DNA from 2 places in the Mesorhizobium sp. WSM4822 genome. Region 1 is predicted to be linked to the other one. Evidence: predicted binding sites of a transcription regulator. Region 1 holds the regulator's gene; the other holds the start of a gene.
The links. The regulator LexA, encoded in region 1, represses DNA repair genes until DNA is damaged. The targets are predictions, from matches to a motif close to TGTTCNNNNTGTGTTCNG.

Region 1 (7,893 bases):
GAAGTCGTCCTTCTGCGCTTTGGTCGGCAATTCGCCGTAGAGCAGGAGATAGCAGACCTCGAGGAAGTCGCCATGTTCGGCCAACTGGTCGATCGGATAGCCGCGATGGAGGAGGATGCCGGCGTCGCCGTCGATGAAGGTGATTTCGGACTCGCAGCTTGCCGTCGAGGTGAAGCCCGGATCGTAAGTGAAGGCGCCGGTGGTTGAGTAGAGCGAGGCGATGTCGATGACATCAGGCCCGACCGAACCACTTCGCACCTTGAATTCATGGGTCTTGCCGGCGAATGCAAGCGTTGCCGTGGCCTCCTGGGTCTTGCCGCCCAAATCCATTTTTTTCGCAGCTTCGGTCATTGCAAACTCCTTCTTGTTTCCTCATGCCGGCAAAGGCAAAATTCTGCAGAGCGACACGTCGAAAATCACCGCAATGCGCGTATTCGCCACCGCATTTCAGGAGGTGCGTGCCAGATTGGGCCAAGGCCTAATGTTGCACTGCGAAACCCGCCTTTCAATGCCAATCTTCTTGGGCCAGTTTGCTCCTAATCGATTTGATCTGAGATGCGCGCCAGGCTTTCCTCGCGGCCGAGCACGGCGAGCACGTCGAACACGCCCGGCGAGGTGCTTTTGCCGGTCAACGCAGCGCGCAAAGGCTGGGCCACCGCGCCGAGCTTGTGACTGCCGGCCGCTGCCACCTCGCGTATCGCCGCCTCCGCCGAGGCGGCTGTCCAGTCACTCGCAAGCCCGTTCAAAGCTTCGTGAGCACTGCGCAGGATCTTGCGGGCATCGTCGGTAAGCAGAAGGGCCGCCTTGTCGTCGATCGGCAGGGGGCGCGTGGCGAACAGGAAGGCCGCGCCATCGACGAGCTCGACCAGCGTCTTGGCGCGGTCCTTCAAGCCGGGAAGCGCTGCCAGCAACTGCGCCTTGGTGCTGTCGTTCAGGCGCGCGGCGATCGCCGGGCCACCTTCGAGATAGGGCAGGGTAGCGATGAAGATGTCGAACAGTTGGGCATCGCTCATGCGGCGCATATGCGCGCCGTTGATCGCCTCCAGCTTGGCGAAGTCGAAGCGCGCCGCGCCCTTGTTGACATCGCCGATATCGAACCAGGAAATCATATTCTTGATCGACATGATCTCGTCGTCGCCATGGCTCCAGCCAAGGCGCGCCAGGTAATTGAGCAGCGCCTCCGGCAGGTAGCCCATGGCGCGATAGGCCTCGACGCCAAGCGCGCCGTGCCGCTTCGACAGCTTGGCGCCATCGGCGCCGTGGATCAGCGGGATATGCGACATGGACGGCACGTTCCAGCCCATGGCGTTGTAGATCACGGTCTGGCGAGCGGCGTTGGTCAGATGATCGTCGCCGCGAATGATATGGGTGACTCCCATATCATGATCATCGACGACGACGGCATGCATGTAAGTGGGATTGCCGTCAGAACGCAGGATGATGAAGTCATCGAGATCCTTATTGGGAAAGCGCACCTCGCCCTGGACACGGTCATGGACGATGGTCTCGCCTTCGGTCGGCGCCTTGATACGAATGGCGCCCTTGACGCCTGCGGGCGCCTCAGAGGGGTCGCGGTCGCGCCAGCGGCCGTCATAGCGGGGCGGCAGCCCCTTGGCTCTGGCAGCCTCGCGCATGGCCTCCAGTTCGGCCGGCGTGGCATAGCAATAATACGCCTTGCCCATGCGCACCAGCTCCTCAGCCACCTCGCGGTGGCGCGGCGCACGCTCGAACTGCGACACCGGCTCGCCGTCCCAGCTCAGGCCAAGCCAGGAAAGCCCGTCGAGGATGGCAGCCGTCGCGGCTTCATTGGAGCGTTCGCGGTCGGTGTCCTCAATGCGCAGCAGCATCGTGCCGCCAGTGTGCTTCGCATACAGCCAGTTGAACAGCGCCGTGCGCGCGCCGCCTATGTGCAGATAGCCGGTGGGCGAAGGGGCAAAACGGGTGACGACCTTGTCGGACATGGAACTCTCGGAAACCATCTGAAGCGGGGTGCGGTTGCGCGGGCTTTCGCGCGCCCGGCGTTCATGTAGCATAGGGTGTCGAGGGCGCAAGGGGCAGACCCGATGGCTGGACGAGGCTGGGGCTCGGATCAGGGCGAGGACGCTGCCATCGGCGTCAGCGAACGGTCCCTGTTTGCGCCTCGGCCAGCCCCATTACCGCCGCCATCGCCCCTTGTGCCGGATCCCGGCAAGGCGCCCTTGCAAGCGGATGTCGCCGCCTCTGTTCCTGTTGCCGAAACCGGCAGGATCGTTCGCGTGCGCCGGCAAATCAGCCTGACATCACTGCCTCGCCTGCGCCACAGCGTGAACACGGCGGCGAGCCTGGAACTCGACCGGGGCGTGGCCTTCCTGCTGGTGCCGGTCTGCCTGGCGATCGGAGCGATCGGCTATTTTTCGCTGACGGCTGAACCCGACTTTGCGAGACCTGTCGCGGTTGTCATCTTGACGGGGATCTGTGCGCTGGTCTCGCGCTCATGGCCAAAGACCCATCTGTGTTTCATGGCGGCGCTTTTGTGCGCCCTAGGACTGCTTGCTGCCAAGGTCGAGACGTGGCGTGCGGGCACACAAATGTTGGGCTCGGAAATCTCGACGCAGGTGACCGGCCGCGTCGTCTCGCTCGACCGGATGGAAACTGGCCGCATCCGGCTGACCATCGACGTGACATCGACCGCAAGACCGAAACTGCGCTATGCGCCGGAACGGGTGCGGCTTTCGGCACGCAAGATCCCGGCTGACGTGACCGCAGGCTCCCTCATCACTGGATATGCCAAGCTTTTGCCGCCGACCGGGCCGGTGCGGCCGGACAGCTATGATTTCTCCTTCGACAGCTATTTTGCCGGCATCGGCGGCAGCGGGTTCTTTCTCGGCAACCCCAAGCTTGTCGTCAGCGATGATGGCGACATGCCGCTGCCGGCCCGAATTTCCTCTAGCGTGGAAAATGCCCGCGAGGCCATCGCCGACCATATCAGGGCGAGCGTCGGCGGCGCCGAAGGCGAGATCGCCGCGGCGCTGATCGTCGGCGTGCGCGCCGGCATTCCCGATGACATCAATGAGGCGATGCGACGTACCGGCATCTACCACATCATCTCGATTTCGGGACTGCACATGGCGCTGGTCGCAGGCACCATCATGGGCTTGCTGCGCGGCGCCTTCGCCTTGTTTCCCGACTTTTCCGCGCGTCGCCCGGTCAAGAAGTATGCCGCCTTCGCCGCACTGTTCTCGATCGCGGCCTATCTCATCATCTCTGGAGTCGTCGTTGCCGCCGAGCGCAGCTTCATCATGCTGGCGGTGATGCTGATTGCCGTGCTGTTCGATCGAGCAGCACTCACCATGCGCAATCTGGCGATCTCGGCGATCGCCGTCATCGTGGTGTCGCCGCATGAGGTGGTCGGCCCGAGTTTTCAGATGTCGTTCGCCGCGACCGCGGCTCTGGTCGGCGCCTATGCCGGCTGGGCCGATCACCGCGCGGGAAAAGCAAGACCGCCGCCCCCAAAGCGATCCATGCCCGGTTTCCTGACGCGAAAGTTCGTGCTCGCGGCAACCGGCCTTGCCATGACCTCCATCATCGCCGGCAGCGCCACGACGCTGTTTGCCATCTGGCATTTTCAGCGTGTGTCGCCGCTCAGCCTGTTCGCCAATCTGGCGGTTATGCCGATCGTCACCGTGGTCATGTTCCTGGCTGTCGCAAGCGCGCTGCTGATGCCTTTCGGATTGGATTGGCCGGCCCTCTACCTGATGGGCAAGGGTCTGACGGTGATGATCGCCATATCGGGTTGGATCTCCGAACGTTCGCCTGTCGATGGGGTTGGGCTGATTTCGCAGCAATCTGTCCTGCTGGTGACAATTGCCCTGGTCATCGCGACGATGGCGACAACTTGGCTGCGGCTCGCTGCTCTGCCATTCGCGCTGGCAGGCTTGCTGACCGTCTCGGATACGCGCACGCCGGATGTGCTGATCTCGGAAGACGCCCGGCTGGTGGCGTTGCCGATCGGTGGCGGCGAGCTTGCCGTCAGCCGGGAACGGCCGAACGAATTCACCGTCGACAACTGGAAACGCGCCCTGACATCAGAAACCATCGTCGTGCCAGAGGTGTTCGACAAGAGCGATGGGCAATTCGACGTCGCGGACGCCGTTGAGCTACCGCCGGGATCGCCGTTCTATTGCTCCTCAGGCGTTTGCGTGGCCAGGCATATGTCCGGTGCGATCATTGCCTATGTCGAGGACCGCAAGGACACCTGGAAAGCCTGCGGCTTCGCCGAGCTGATCGTCATCAATGACGCCACCGCCTATGACGCCTGTCACAATCCGCTGGTTCTCGTCATCACCAAGCGGCAACTGGCTCGCAAAGGCAGTGCCGCGGTCTTCTTCGATCGCCAATCGGCGACCACGCCGGCGACAATCAGCTTCGCGGTGAACAGCCCATATCGGCCCTGGCACACGCAACGCAAATACTCTCGTGAGGCGAGGGGGCTGGCACCCTTCAAGAAACCCGAGAAGCCAGCGGCCAACCCGCAGCCGCCTCAGTAGCGGCGGATGAGGCCGACGAGCTTGCCTTGCACCTTGACCCTGTCTGGGCCGAAAATACGGGTTTCATAGGCCGGATTGGCGGCTTCGAGAGCGATCGAAGCGCCCTTGCGGCGGAACCGCTTCAGCGTCGCTTCCTCTTCATCGACCAGCGCCACGATGATCTCGCCGGGGTTCGCCGTGTCGGCATTGCGGATGATGACGGTGTCGCCGTCGAAGATACCGGCCTCGATCATCGAGTCGCCCTTAACCTCCAGCGCATAGTGGGCGCCGCCCATGATCATGTCCGGCGGCACCGAGATCGAATGCGTCTGATGCTGGATGGCATCGATCGGCACACCGGCGGCGATACGGCCCATCACCGGTATCGACACGGCGGAGACCGCATCGTCATCATTGCCGGGCGAGGGCATCCGCGAAGGCGCCGGCTTGATCTGCCGGCCAAGAGCACCACCCTGACCGAGACTGCCCTGGATGACGCTTGGCGAAAACTTCTTTGCCGCGTTGAGGCCGGGCGCGATCGAGTCCGGCAATCGCAGCACTTCCAGCGCGCGTGCCCGGTTGGGCAACCGGCGAATAAAGCCGCGCTCCTCAAGTGCGGTGATCAGCCGATGAATCCCGGATTTGGAGGCAAGGTCGAGCGCCTCCTTCATCTCGTCGAAGGATGGCGGAATGCCGCTCTCCTTCAGGCGTTCATGGATGAACATCAGCAGTTCATGTTGCTTGCGTGTCAGCATGGCGGCCCCCAGATTACCTGAAACCAGAATCGAAAAACAAACCCAGAACAAACACTATCTGTTCCAGTTGTGTTCTGCAACCGTTTAAAGTTTAATGAATTTGTTAAGGCTGCTGAAATTATTTGGGCTTGCCAGCGGGTCGCAATCGACAGGCGCCAACCACGGCGATGCGCCTGCTCACATTGAAACCATTATGGTTAATGACCTGTGGCTCATCCTCAACCCGAGGCTTGGCATCATCTGCCGGCCGACCTCCACAAGGACGATATCAATCTTTGGGACGTTCGTTTGCCGTGAACGAAACGGAGCCAAAACGCCAACGTCTGTTGGCATTTGTGGCTGGAATTCAGCCTTCCGTCATCCGCCGGGCAGTGAGGGCGGCGACGGCAAATCGCGGAGATCGTTGCGTCAGGTAACGGCTTCCTTGACGGCGAAACGCTGGTCCTTCCATGCGCCCGTGCGCAGAATGTCTTCTAGCACTTGAACCGCCAGCCACACATCCTTGTAGCCGATATAGAGGGGCGTGAAGCCGAAACGGATGGTCGATGGCGCGCGAAAATCACCGATGACGCCGCGCTCGATCAGCGCCCGCATGATTTGATAGCCGTGATCGTGAAGGAACGACACCTGGCTGCCGCGCCTGGTCGCGTCGCGGGTGGTCTCCAGCGTGAGGCCATAGGCGCCGCACTTTGCTTCGACGAGCTGGATGAACAGTTCCGTCAGCGCGACGCTCTTTTTTCGCAATGCCGCCATGTCGACGTCGTTCCAGATGGCAAGCGCGCCTTTGAGCGCCCGCATCGACAGGACCGGCTGGGTGCCGCACAGAAAGCGGCGGATACCGGTGCCGGCAACATATCCCCGTTCGAAGGCAAAGGGCCGCGCATGGCCCCACCAGCCGCTGAGCGGCTGGCTGATATCGCCGTGATGGCGCTGCGCGGCATAGATGAAGGCCGGTGCGCCCGGACCGCCGTTGAGGTACTTGTAAGTGCAGCCGATGGCGAAATCGGCATTTGCGTGATCGAGCTCGACGGGCAGGGGGCCGGCGGTGTGGCATAGATCCCAGACGATCAGCGCTCCGGCCGCATGAGCCTTGCGCGTCAGCGCCGCCATGTCGCGCAGTTCACCCGATTTGTAGTTGACGTGGTTGACCAGCACCACCGCGACGTTTTCGTCGATCAGCTCTTCGATGGTGGGCGCGTCGACGCCCGCGAGGCGCAGCAGGACGCCGTCCCGTGTCGAGGCCACCCCTTCGGCGATGTACAGGTCGGTGGGGAAACTGTCACCCTCGGCGACAATGACCGACCGGCCCGGCCGCATCTTCAGCGCCGCATGCAGCACCTTGTAGATGTTGGTCGAGGTCGTGTCGCAGACGACGGTCTGGCCGGCCGCGGCTCCAATCAGGCGCCCGAGTTGATCGCCGAGTTCGATCGGCATCTCGAACCATCCGGCCGTATTCCAGGCTCGGATGAGGTCCTGGGCCCATTCCTGGGTTGCCGCCTGCTGCAGCTCGCCGAAAACGGCATGAGACGCTGCCCCCAGTGAATTGCCGTCGAGATAGATCACCCCCTCCGGCAGAATGAAACGGTCGCGCATGGCCCGCAGCGGATCCGTGGCATCCATCGCTTCGACTGCGGCGAGATCAGGAATTCCACTCATGGTCAGTCAGTCCCCGGTTGTTCGCGAAGGGTGTTCCGCCGCCGCGCGTCGCTGTTTTCATTTCGACGATGTCAGAGCCGGGTGCGGACCGTCCACAGCTCCGGGAACAGCACCACCTCGAGCATCTTCTTCAGATACGAAGCACCCGACGTGCCGCCGGTGCCGCGTTTCAGGCCGATGATGCGCTCCACCGTGGTGACGTGGTTGAAGCGCCAGCGGCGGAAATAATCCTCGAAGTCGACCAGCTTCTCTGCCAGTTCGTAGAACATCCAGTAGCGCTGCGGATCGCGATAGATCGTCTGCCAGGCGACCAGCACCTCTTCGTTCTCGGTTCGCGTCTCACGCCAGTCCGTGCGCCTGGCATCGGCACCGATGTCGAATCCGTTGCGCGCAAGCAGCAGCAGCGCTTCGTCGTAGAGCGATGGTTCGGTCAGGATCGCTTCCAGCTTTCCGCTCAGGTCGGGCCGGTGCTTGTGCGGCCCGAGCATTGCCAAGTTTCGGTTGCCGGCCATGAACTCGATGGCGCGATACTGCCAGGACTGAAAACCCGAGGACTGGCCCAGCGCGTCGCGGAACTCGGTGTATTCGCTCGGCGTCATCGTCCGCAGCACATCCCAGGCATTGTTCAACTGCTCGAAGATGCGAGCAACTCGCGACAGCATCTTGAAGCTCGGCTCGAGCCGGTCGGCGCGGATGGAACGGATCGCGGCTCCAATCTCGTGCAGAGCGAGCTTCATCCAGAGTTCGGAGGTCTGATGCTGGATGATGAACAGCATCTCGTCATGCGCCGATGACAGCGGCGTCTGGGCCTCCAGCACTTTCTCCAGGTGCAGGTAGTCGCTGTAGGACATGCGCTCCTTGAACGACATCTGGGCGCCTTCGGACGCCGGATCGTATAGCTCGCTCAATCGATTTTCTCCGTGCGCAGCCGGAAGCGCTGGATCTTGCCGGTCTGGGTCTTGGGCAGGGCGGCGATG
Region 2 (7,893 bases), on a different contig from region 1:
AAACTGAGCCTTTACGGCCGCTTCGTCGGCGCCTGGACGTTTGAGGCCTCGCGCCACCTCGAGGACGGCACTGTGCTGACAGGGCGTGGCGAGGTGCATTTCGGCTGGGTGCTGGAAGGCCGGGCGATCCAGGACGTGTGGATCCTGCCCGCGCGGGACGCCGGTCCATCGCCATCCTTGGGCACATGGACTTTTTACGGCACGACGCTGCGCGTCTATGATCCCGGCGCGGATGCCTGGCACATCTTCTGGAGCGACCCGCGCAACCAGTATTTCAGCCGCCAGCTCGGCCGCGCCGAGGGTGACACGATCGTGCAAGTGGGCGCCGACGGCACCGGCAGCTCGGTACGCTGGAGCTTTTCACGCATCACCGAAAACTCCTTCCGCTGGCTGGGCGAACGCTCGCAAGACAATGGCGCGACATGGCGGCTGGAAGTCGAGTTCCTGGCGCGGCGAGCGGTTTGATCTCCGAGGATTGCAGCAGCCCAGAATAAAAGCGTCGCGATCCTTCGCGCTGCCCTCTGTCCCGTATCAACCACTTTCTCACGAACGGTTCCCACCGAACGGGCTTTGCTCTACCAATATTCTAGCACGGGCACAGCCCGGCGGGAGGGTCAGAGATGCCGAGTTTCGACAGCCTGTTCAACGCTTTCGTCACCATTCTCGTGACCATCGACCCGCCCGGCCTGGCGCCGCTGTTCCTCGCCGTGACGCGCGGCATGAACCGCGAGGAGCGCCAGCAGGTTTCGGTGCGCGCCTCGATCATCGGTTTCCTGGTGATGGCGCTGTTTGCGGTTGCCGGGGCCTCGATCCTGTCGGTGTTCGGCATAACGTTGCCGGCCTTCCGCGTCGCCGGCGGTTTCCTGCTGTTCTTCATCGCCTTCGAGATGGTGTTCGAGCGCCGGCAGGACCGCAAGGAGAAGATCGGCGACGTCGCCATCACCAAGGACATGATCCACAACATCGCCGCCTTCCCGCTGGCGATCCCACTGATCGCGGGCCCTGGTGCCATTTCGGCAACTGTGCTGCTCTCAGGTTCCTTTCAGGGCTTTGCGGCGCAGGCGGCGCTGGTCGGCATCATCTTCGTCTGCCTCGCCATCACCTATCTGGTGTTCGTGCTGTCGGAACGCATAGACCGCATCCTCGGCCAGACCGGCCGCTCGATTCTGACCCGTCTGCTTGGCGTCATCCTGGCGGCACTGGCTGTGCAATTCGTCGCCGACGGCATCAAGGCGCTGATAGCAGGCTGAGAGGCTGACGCGGCGAGAACCCGAAGCCGGTTCTATTTCGCCGTCGTGTCGATGACCTCGAAATCGTGGGTAATCGTGGCGGTCTTGGCCAGCATCGCGGAGGCCGAGCAATATTTTTCGATCGAAAGGTCGATCGCGCGTTTCACCTTGACGCTGGAGAGTGCCCTGCCCTTGACGACGAAATGCATGTGGATGCGGGTGAACACTCTTGGCTCGGTTTCGGCCCGCTCGGCATCAAGCTCGACCACGCAGTCCTCGACCGCCTCGCGGCCCTTTTCGAGGATATGCACGACATCATAGGCCGAACAGCCACCGGTGCCGATCAGCACCAGCTCCATCGGGCTTGGACCCGGCGTCCTGCCTTCCGGTCCGTGCGCTGTTCCGAGCACGACCTTGTGACCGCTACCGGATTCCCCGACGAAGGTGCGCTCCTCGACCCACTTTACGCGCGCTTTCACCCAACTCGTCCTCTCACCGTATTTCGTTGATCGGCCCGGTCAGCCTCAATCACGATGCAAAACCCCGAAAGTCCATGAACGACTCTCGGGGCACTGTGTCCGACATAACTGTTGCGATCAGAACGGGATTTCGTCATCCAATTCGCGCGACGAACCACCGCCGCCGCCGCTCTTGGCACCGCCGCCACCGCGATTGAAGCCTTCGCTCGGGCTGGACTGGCCGAAATCGGAACCACGGCTGCTGCCGCCACCGGTATAGCCGCCGACCTGACCGCCCTCGCCCTGTCCGCGTGCGTCGAGCATCTGCAGCTCACCGCGGAATTTCTGCAGAACGACTTCCGTCGTGTACTTGTCGGCACCGGTCTGGTCCTGCCATTTGCGCGTCTGCAACTGGCCCTCGACATAGACCTTCATGCCCTTCTTTAGATACTGCTCCGCCACCTTGGCGATGCCCTCATTGAAGATGACGACGTTGTGCCACTCGGTTTTTTCCTTGCGTTCGCCGGAATTCTTGTCGCGCCAGCTTTCCGATGTGGCGATGCGGATGTTGACGACCGGTTCACCCGAATTCAGACGACGGATTTCGGGATCCGCGCCGAGATTGCCGACCAGAATGACCTTGTTGACGCTACCCGCCATGATATTTCTCCGCGCTCATCCGAAACAAATTTTTGTCGCAGCACCTTACAGGCTGCAGGCGATCGCCGCTTGCCATGGCTGCCTTTACCCACAAGGTTTTTGTTCCCTTTTCGTTCTTATCCGCATCGCTGCTTATTGTCAAGGAATGGCAGCAACGCCGAAGCCGATCATATGGGCCTGAAAAGACCGCTTGCCAAATCAATAAGTATGCACTTATGCTTTTGGCATGATCGAAGCAGAGATTTTTCGCGCACTGGCCGACCCGACGCGCCGCGCCGTCTTTGAGCGGCTGGCCGCCGGCGAGATGAGCGTGTCGGAATTGCGCACCGGGATGACGGTGTCGCAGCCCGCGGTGTCGCAGCATCTGGCGGTGCTGCGTGGCGCCGGGCTGGTGGTCGAGCGGCGAGCCGGCCGCAACGCCTATTACCGCGCCGATCCGCAGGGGCTCGCCCCCTTGCTCTCCTGGATCGAACGCTACCGGACCTTCTGGCCGGAGCGCATCGAAAGGCTGAAGGCGGTTTTGAAGGACATGGATCAATGAAGAAGGCGGGATTAGCGGCCAACGACGGCCAAGGCGACGCCGCGGATGCGCTCGAGTTCGAGTACGAGCTTGCCGAGCCGCCGGAAAAGGTATGGCGGGCCCTGACCGTACCGGAATTGCTGGCCGCCTGGATGATGCCGAACGACATCAGCCCCGAGATCGGCAACCGTTTTGCCTTCGCCGGACCGGAAACGCCGGTCGAATGCGAAATCCTCGACGCCGAACCCGGGAAGCTGCTGCGCTATTCCTGGCGGGAGCAGCCGGGCGACGCAGCCAGGCAGGATCCGCTCGACAGTACCGTCACCTTCACACTTGCCCGAACCGTTTCCGGCGGCACGCATCTGCGCATTGTCCATGACGGCTTTGCCCGCAAGACCATGCCTGCCGTCGCCATGGCAGGCGCCGGCTGCCGGGTTTCGCTCGGTGCGAACAGGTCATCTAAGCCAATCGCCGCAAACACGCCTCGCCTCCTGCTTCGCGCGGCCTGAAAACAAAACGGACGGAGAGAGACAATGAGCGGTGTTGCCAGTCTGGTGCCGATGGTCATCGAGCAATCGAGCCGCGGCGAACGTGCCTTCGACATCTTTTCGCGGCTGCTGCGCGAGCGCATCATCTTCATCAACGGCGAGATCAACGACGACATCTCGGCGCTGGTCTGCGCGCAGCTTTTGTCGCTGGAATCGGACAATCCCGACAAGGAGATCTCGCTCTACATCAACTCGCCGGGCGGCGTGGTGACCAGCGGCTTCGCCATCTACGATACGATGCAATATATCAGCTGCCCGGTGTCCACCGTATGCATGGGCTTTGCCGCCTCGATGGGCTCGTTCCTGCTGATGGCAGGCACACCGGGGCGCCGGATTTCCCTGCCGAATGCCACTATCCTGCTGCATCAGCCGCTGGGTGGGTTCCAGGGCCAGGCATCCGACATCCAGCGCCATGCCGAGCGCATCGGCCGGACGAAACGGCACATGGCCGAACTTTACGCGCAGCATTGCGGCCGCAGCTATGAAGAGGTGGAACGCACGCTCGACCGCGACCACTTCATGACCGCCCGCGAGGCCCAGTCCTGGGGCATCGTCGACCATGTTTTCGACACGCGAAAGAAGGCGGCGTAAGCCAGGGCCGGATCGGAGACCGTCCGGCAGGTAGTCGAAGATTTGACGATGCCGGTCTGGTTCCATCGGCGGCGCGCCACTATAGTCCTGGGATGACCGACACTCATCAGTCCAGATCATTGCACCGCGTCATCGCCGTTGCAGCGCTCGCCATTGCGGGCCTCATCGGCGGCGCGGCACTTGCCGAAGACAGTTCGCCGTGGGCGCAAAAAGGCGCCCTGCCCGGCGTGACCGGCGACTACCGCATCGCCAAGCCGGCTCCCGAGCCGGACGATGCGCTGCCAGCCGTCGAGAACGGCACATTCAAGATCGGCGATACGGATGTCAGGATTTCCGGCAGCATCACCGTCGATGTCGGCGCCGGCTCGATCGGGCCGCCGCGCCACTGACAGTTCTGACGCGTGCTGCGCTGCGCCTGTCGCCAACAGACAGTCCGCACATGAAAACGGCCCCGCCGTGCCTTGGGCAAACGGACGGGGCCTTTTTGGATCTCAAATCCAATTTTACCGGGAGTGTACTGCCGGCGTTTGATTTCGGATGCACCGCGGCATTCAGCCGACGATCCGACTAGCAGTCTCTGATTTTTACGGGAGATGGCAGGTCACGGTTTGCCGGCTGGCGAAAACGCTGAACCCTGGCACTTATGCCTGCCTCGGCTCCAGTGACAACTGGAACCCTAGGGGACGATCCGGTGGCGTCATAGCTCCGCTCCTCTGTCCGTTGCGATTGTTTGTCAATTCGAAGCACACATCGCAAATGCCTGCGGCGTCTCGCAGGCCGCCTTTGGGCGGCGAGGCCATCGAAAGACGGCCGGCTTCGTTGACTGCTGGAGACTGCTCCCGTCAGCTGGTGGCGTCAACCATCAATAGCCGGTTACCGAAAAATGTGATCGCTAGGAGGTTACGTGCAGGTCAGTTTTTGCACAGCTTTGTCAGGAGCGTGTTCGGCCTTTGTTCTTTCCGCTTGCCCGTTCACGCGAAAGACGCTTAAACGCTCTCGTCGGGAATTGTGGCGTATCTCGACGTGGCGGCAAAACTACCTACATAGGGGATGGCCGGGAAAACCCGCCATTCCAGGAAATTCCAGATTCTGAGGCGGCGACCGGCTATGGCCGACCATAAATATCTTTCCATTCGCGGGGCGCGCGAACACAATCTGAAGAATGTCGATCTCGACTTGCCGCGTGACAGCCTGATTGTCATGACCGGCCTGTCGGGGTCCGGCAAGTCATCGCTGGCCTTCGACACGATCTATGCCGAGGGCCAGCGCCGCTACGTCGAAAGCCTGTCGGCCTACGCGCGGCAATTCCTTGAGATGATGCAGAAGCCTGACGTCGACCAGATCGACGGCCTGTCGCCCGCCATTTCCATCGAGCAGAAGACCACCTCGAAGAACCCGCGTTCAACGGTCGGCACCGTCACCGAGATCTACGACTACATGCGGCTCCTGTTCGCCCGCGTCGGCATCCCCTATTCGCCGGCCACCGGCCTGCCGATTGAGAGCCAGACGGTTTCGCAGATGGTCGACCGCGTGCTGGCGATCGAGGAAGGCACGCGCCTGTTCATCCTGGCGCCGATGGTGCGCGGCCGCAAAGGCGAGTACCGCAAGGAATTACTGGAACTGCAGAAGAAGGGCTTTCAACGCGTCAAGGTCGACGGCGTCTTCTATGAGATCGCCGACGTGCCGGCGCTGGACAAGAAGTACAAGCATGACCTCGACGTCGTCGTCGACCGCATCGTCGTGCGCGGCGATCTGGCGACGCGGCTTGCCGATTCCATCGAAACGGCGCTGAAGCTGGCCGATGGGCTGGCGGTCGCCGAATTCGCCGACAAGCCGCTCGATTCCAGCCAGACCGGCGAGGATTCGGTCAACAAGTCGAAGAACGAGACGCATGAGCGCATCCTGTTCTCGGAAAAGTTCGCTTGCCCGGTCTCCGGCTTCACCATTCCGGAAATCGAACCGCGCCTGTTCTCGTTCAACAACCCGTTCGGCGCCTGCCCGACCTGTGACGGTCTCGGCAGCCAGCGCGCCATCGATGGCAATCTGATCGTGCCGGACGAGAACATCTCGCTGCGCGACGGCGCCGTCAGCCCGTGGGCGAAATCGACTTCCCCCTATTACGCGCAAACGCTGGAAGCGCTGGGCAAGGCCTATGGCTTCAAGCTTGGCGACAAGTTCAAGGATTTGTCCGAAGAGGCCAAGGAAGCTATCCTGCACGGCACGGGTGAGCGCGAAATCACCTTCCAGTATGATGACGGCCTGCGCTCCTACAAGACCACCAAGACCTTTGAAGGCGTCATTCCCAATCTCGAGCGGCGCTGGAAAGAGACCGAATCCGCCTGGATGCGTGAAGAGATCGAGCGCTTCATGTCGGCCACGCCCTGCCCGGCCTGCAAGGGGTATCGGCTGAAGCCGGAGTCGCTGGCGGTGAAGATCGCAGGCAGACATATCGGCGAAGTCACCGAGCTTTCCATCCGCAAGGCCGACCAGTGGTTCACCGACCTGCCCGCGTCGCTCAACGACAAGCAGAACGAGATCGCGGTGCGGGTGCTCAAGGAGATCCGCGAGCGGCTGCGCTTCCTCAACGATGTCGGGCTCGACTACCTGACGCTGTCGCGCAATTCCGGCACGCTGTCAGGCGGCGAGAGCCAGCGCATCCGGCTGGCATCGCAGATCGGCTCCGGTCTCACGGGCGTGCTCTATGTGCTGGACGAGCCGTCGATCGGCCTGCATCAGCGCGACAATGCCCGCCTGCTCGATACGCTGAAGCACCTGCGCGATATCGGCAACACGGTGATCGTCGTCGAGCATGACGAGGACGCCATCCTGCATGCCGACTATGTCGTCGACATGGGTCCGGCCGCCGGCATCCATGGCGGCGAGATCATCGCCCAGGGCACCCCGCAGCAGGTAATGGCCAATCCCAATTCGATCACCGGCAAATATCTGTCCGGCGCGCTCGAAGTGGCGACGCCCGGCGTGCGGCGTGAAGCGAAGAAGAACCGCCGCCTGAAGATCGTCGGCGCGCGCGGCAACAATCTGAAGAACGTCACCGCCGAAATACCGCTCGGCACCTTCACCGCCGTCACCGGCGTGTCGGGCGGCGGCAAGTCGACCTTCCTGATCGAAACCCTGTTCAAGGCTGCCTCGCGCCGCATCATGGGCTCGCGCGAGCACCCGGCCGACCACGACCGCATCGAGGGCCTCGAATTCCTCGACAAGGTCATCGACATCGACCAGTCGCCCATTGGCAGGACTCCGCGTTCGAACCCCGCCACCTATACCGGCGCCTTCACGCCAATCCGCGACTGGTTCGCCGGCCTGCCGGAGGCCAAAGCGCGCGGCTACCAGCCCGGCCGCTTCTCCTTCAACGTTAAGGGCGGCCGCTGCGAAGCCTGCCAGGGCGACGGCGTCATCAAGATCGAGATGCACTTTTTGCCCGACGTCTACGTCACCTGCGACGTCTGCCACGGCAAGCGCTACAACAGAGAGACGCTCGACGTCGTGTTCAAGGGCAAGTCGATCGCCGATGTGCTCGACATGACGGTCGAGGAAGGCGTCGACTTCTTCGCCGCCGTGCCCGGCGTGCGCGACAAGCTCGACACGCTGAAGCAGGTCGGCCTCGGCTACATCCATATCGGCCAGCAGGCGACGACACTGTCCGGCGGCGAGGCGCAGCGCATCAAGCTCGCCAAGGAACTGTCGCGCAAGGCGACCGGCAAGACGCTCTATATCCTCGACGAGCCGACCACCGGCCTGCATTTCCACGACGTCGCCAAGCTGTTGGAAGTGCTGCATGAACTGGTCGACCAGGGCAACACGGTGGTGGTCATCGAGCACAATCTCGAAGTGATCAAAACCGCCGACTGGGTGCTCGACCTCGGCCC

Region 2: the regulator LexA is predicted to act here: its motif matches at 2,448-2,465, upstream of AC0L3E_RS29475 (single-stranded DNA-binding protein).

What each region holds. Positions count from the first base shown of each region.
Region 1 covers NZ_JBVVQM010000015.1:12,517-20,409, forward strand. Annotated here, with positions in the region: gene gltA (citrate synthase) at 1-351, opposite strand, end outside; gene gltX (glutamate--tRNA ligase) at 537-1,961, opposite strand; gene AC0L3E_RS28445 (ComEC/Rec2 family competence protein) at 2,064-4,526, shown strand; gene lexA (transcriptional repressor LexA) at 4,520-5,260, opposite strand; gene kynU (kynureninase) at 5,669-6,916, opposite strand; gene kynA (tryptophan 2,3-dioxygenase) at 6,988-7,824, opposite strand; gene AC0L3E_RS28465 (AMP-binding protein) at 7,821-7,893, opposite strand, start outside.
Region 2 covers NZ_JBVVQM010000016.1:19,239-27,131, forward strand. Annotated here, with positions in the region: gene AC0L3E_RS29460 (hypothetical protein) at 1-465, shown strand, start outside; gene AC0L3E_RS29465 (MarC family protein) at 621-1,250, shown strand; gene AC0L3E_RS29470 (OsmC family protein) at 1,283-1,708, opposite strand; gene AC0L3E_RS29475 (single-stranded DNA-binding protein) at 1,826-2,347, opposite strand; gene AC0L3E_RS29480 (ArsR/SmtB family transcription factor) at 2,574-2,888, shown strand; gene AC0L3E_RS29485 (SRPBCC family protein) at 2,885-3,376, shown strand; gene AC0L3E_RS29490 (ATP-dependent Clp protease proteolytic subunit) at 3,401-4,006, shown strand; gene AC0L3E_RS29495 (hypothetical protein) at 4,099-4,395, shown strand; gene uvrA (excinuclease ABC subunit UvrA) at 5,114-7,893, shown strand, end outside.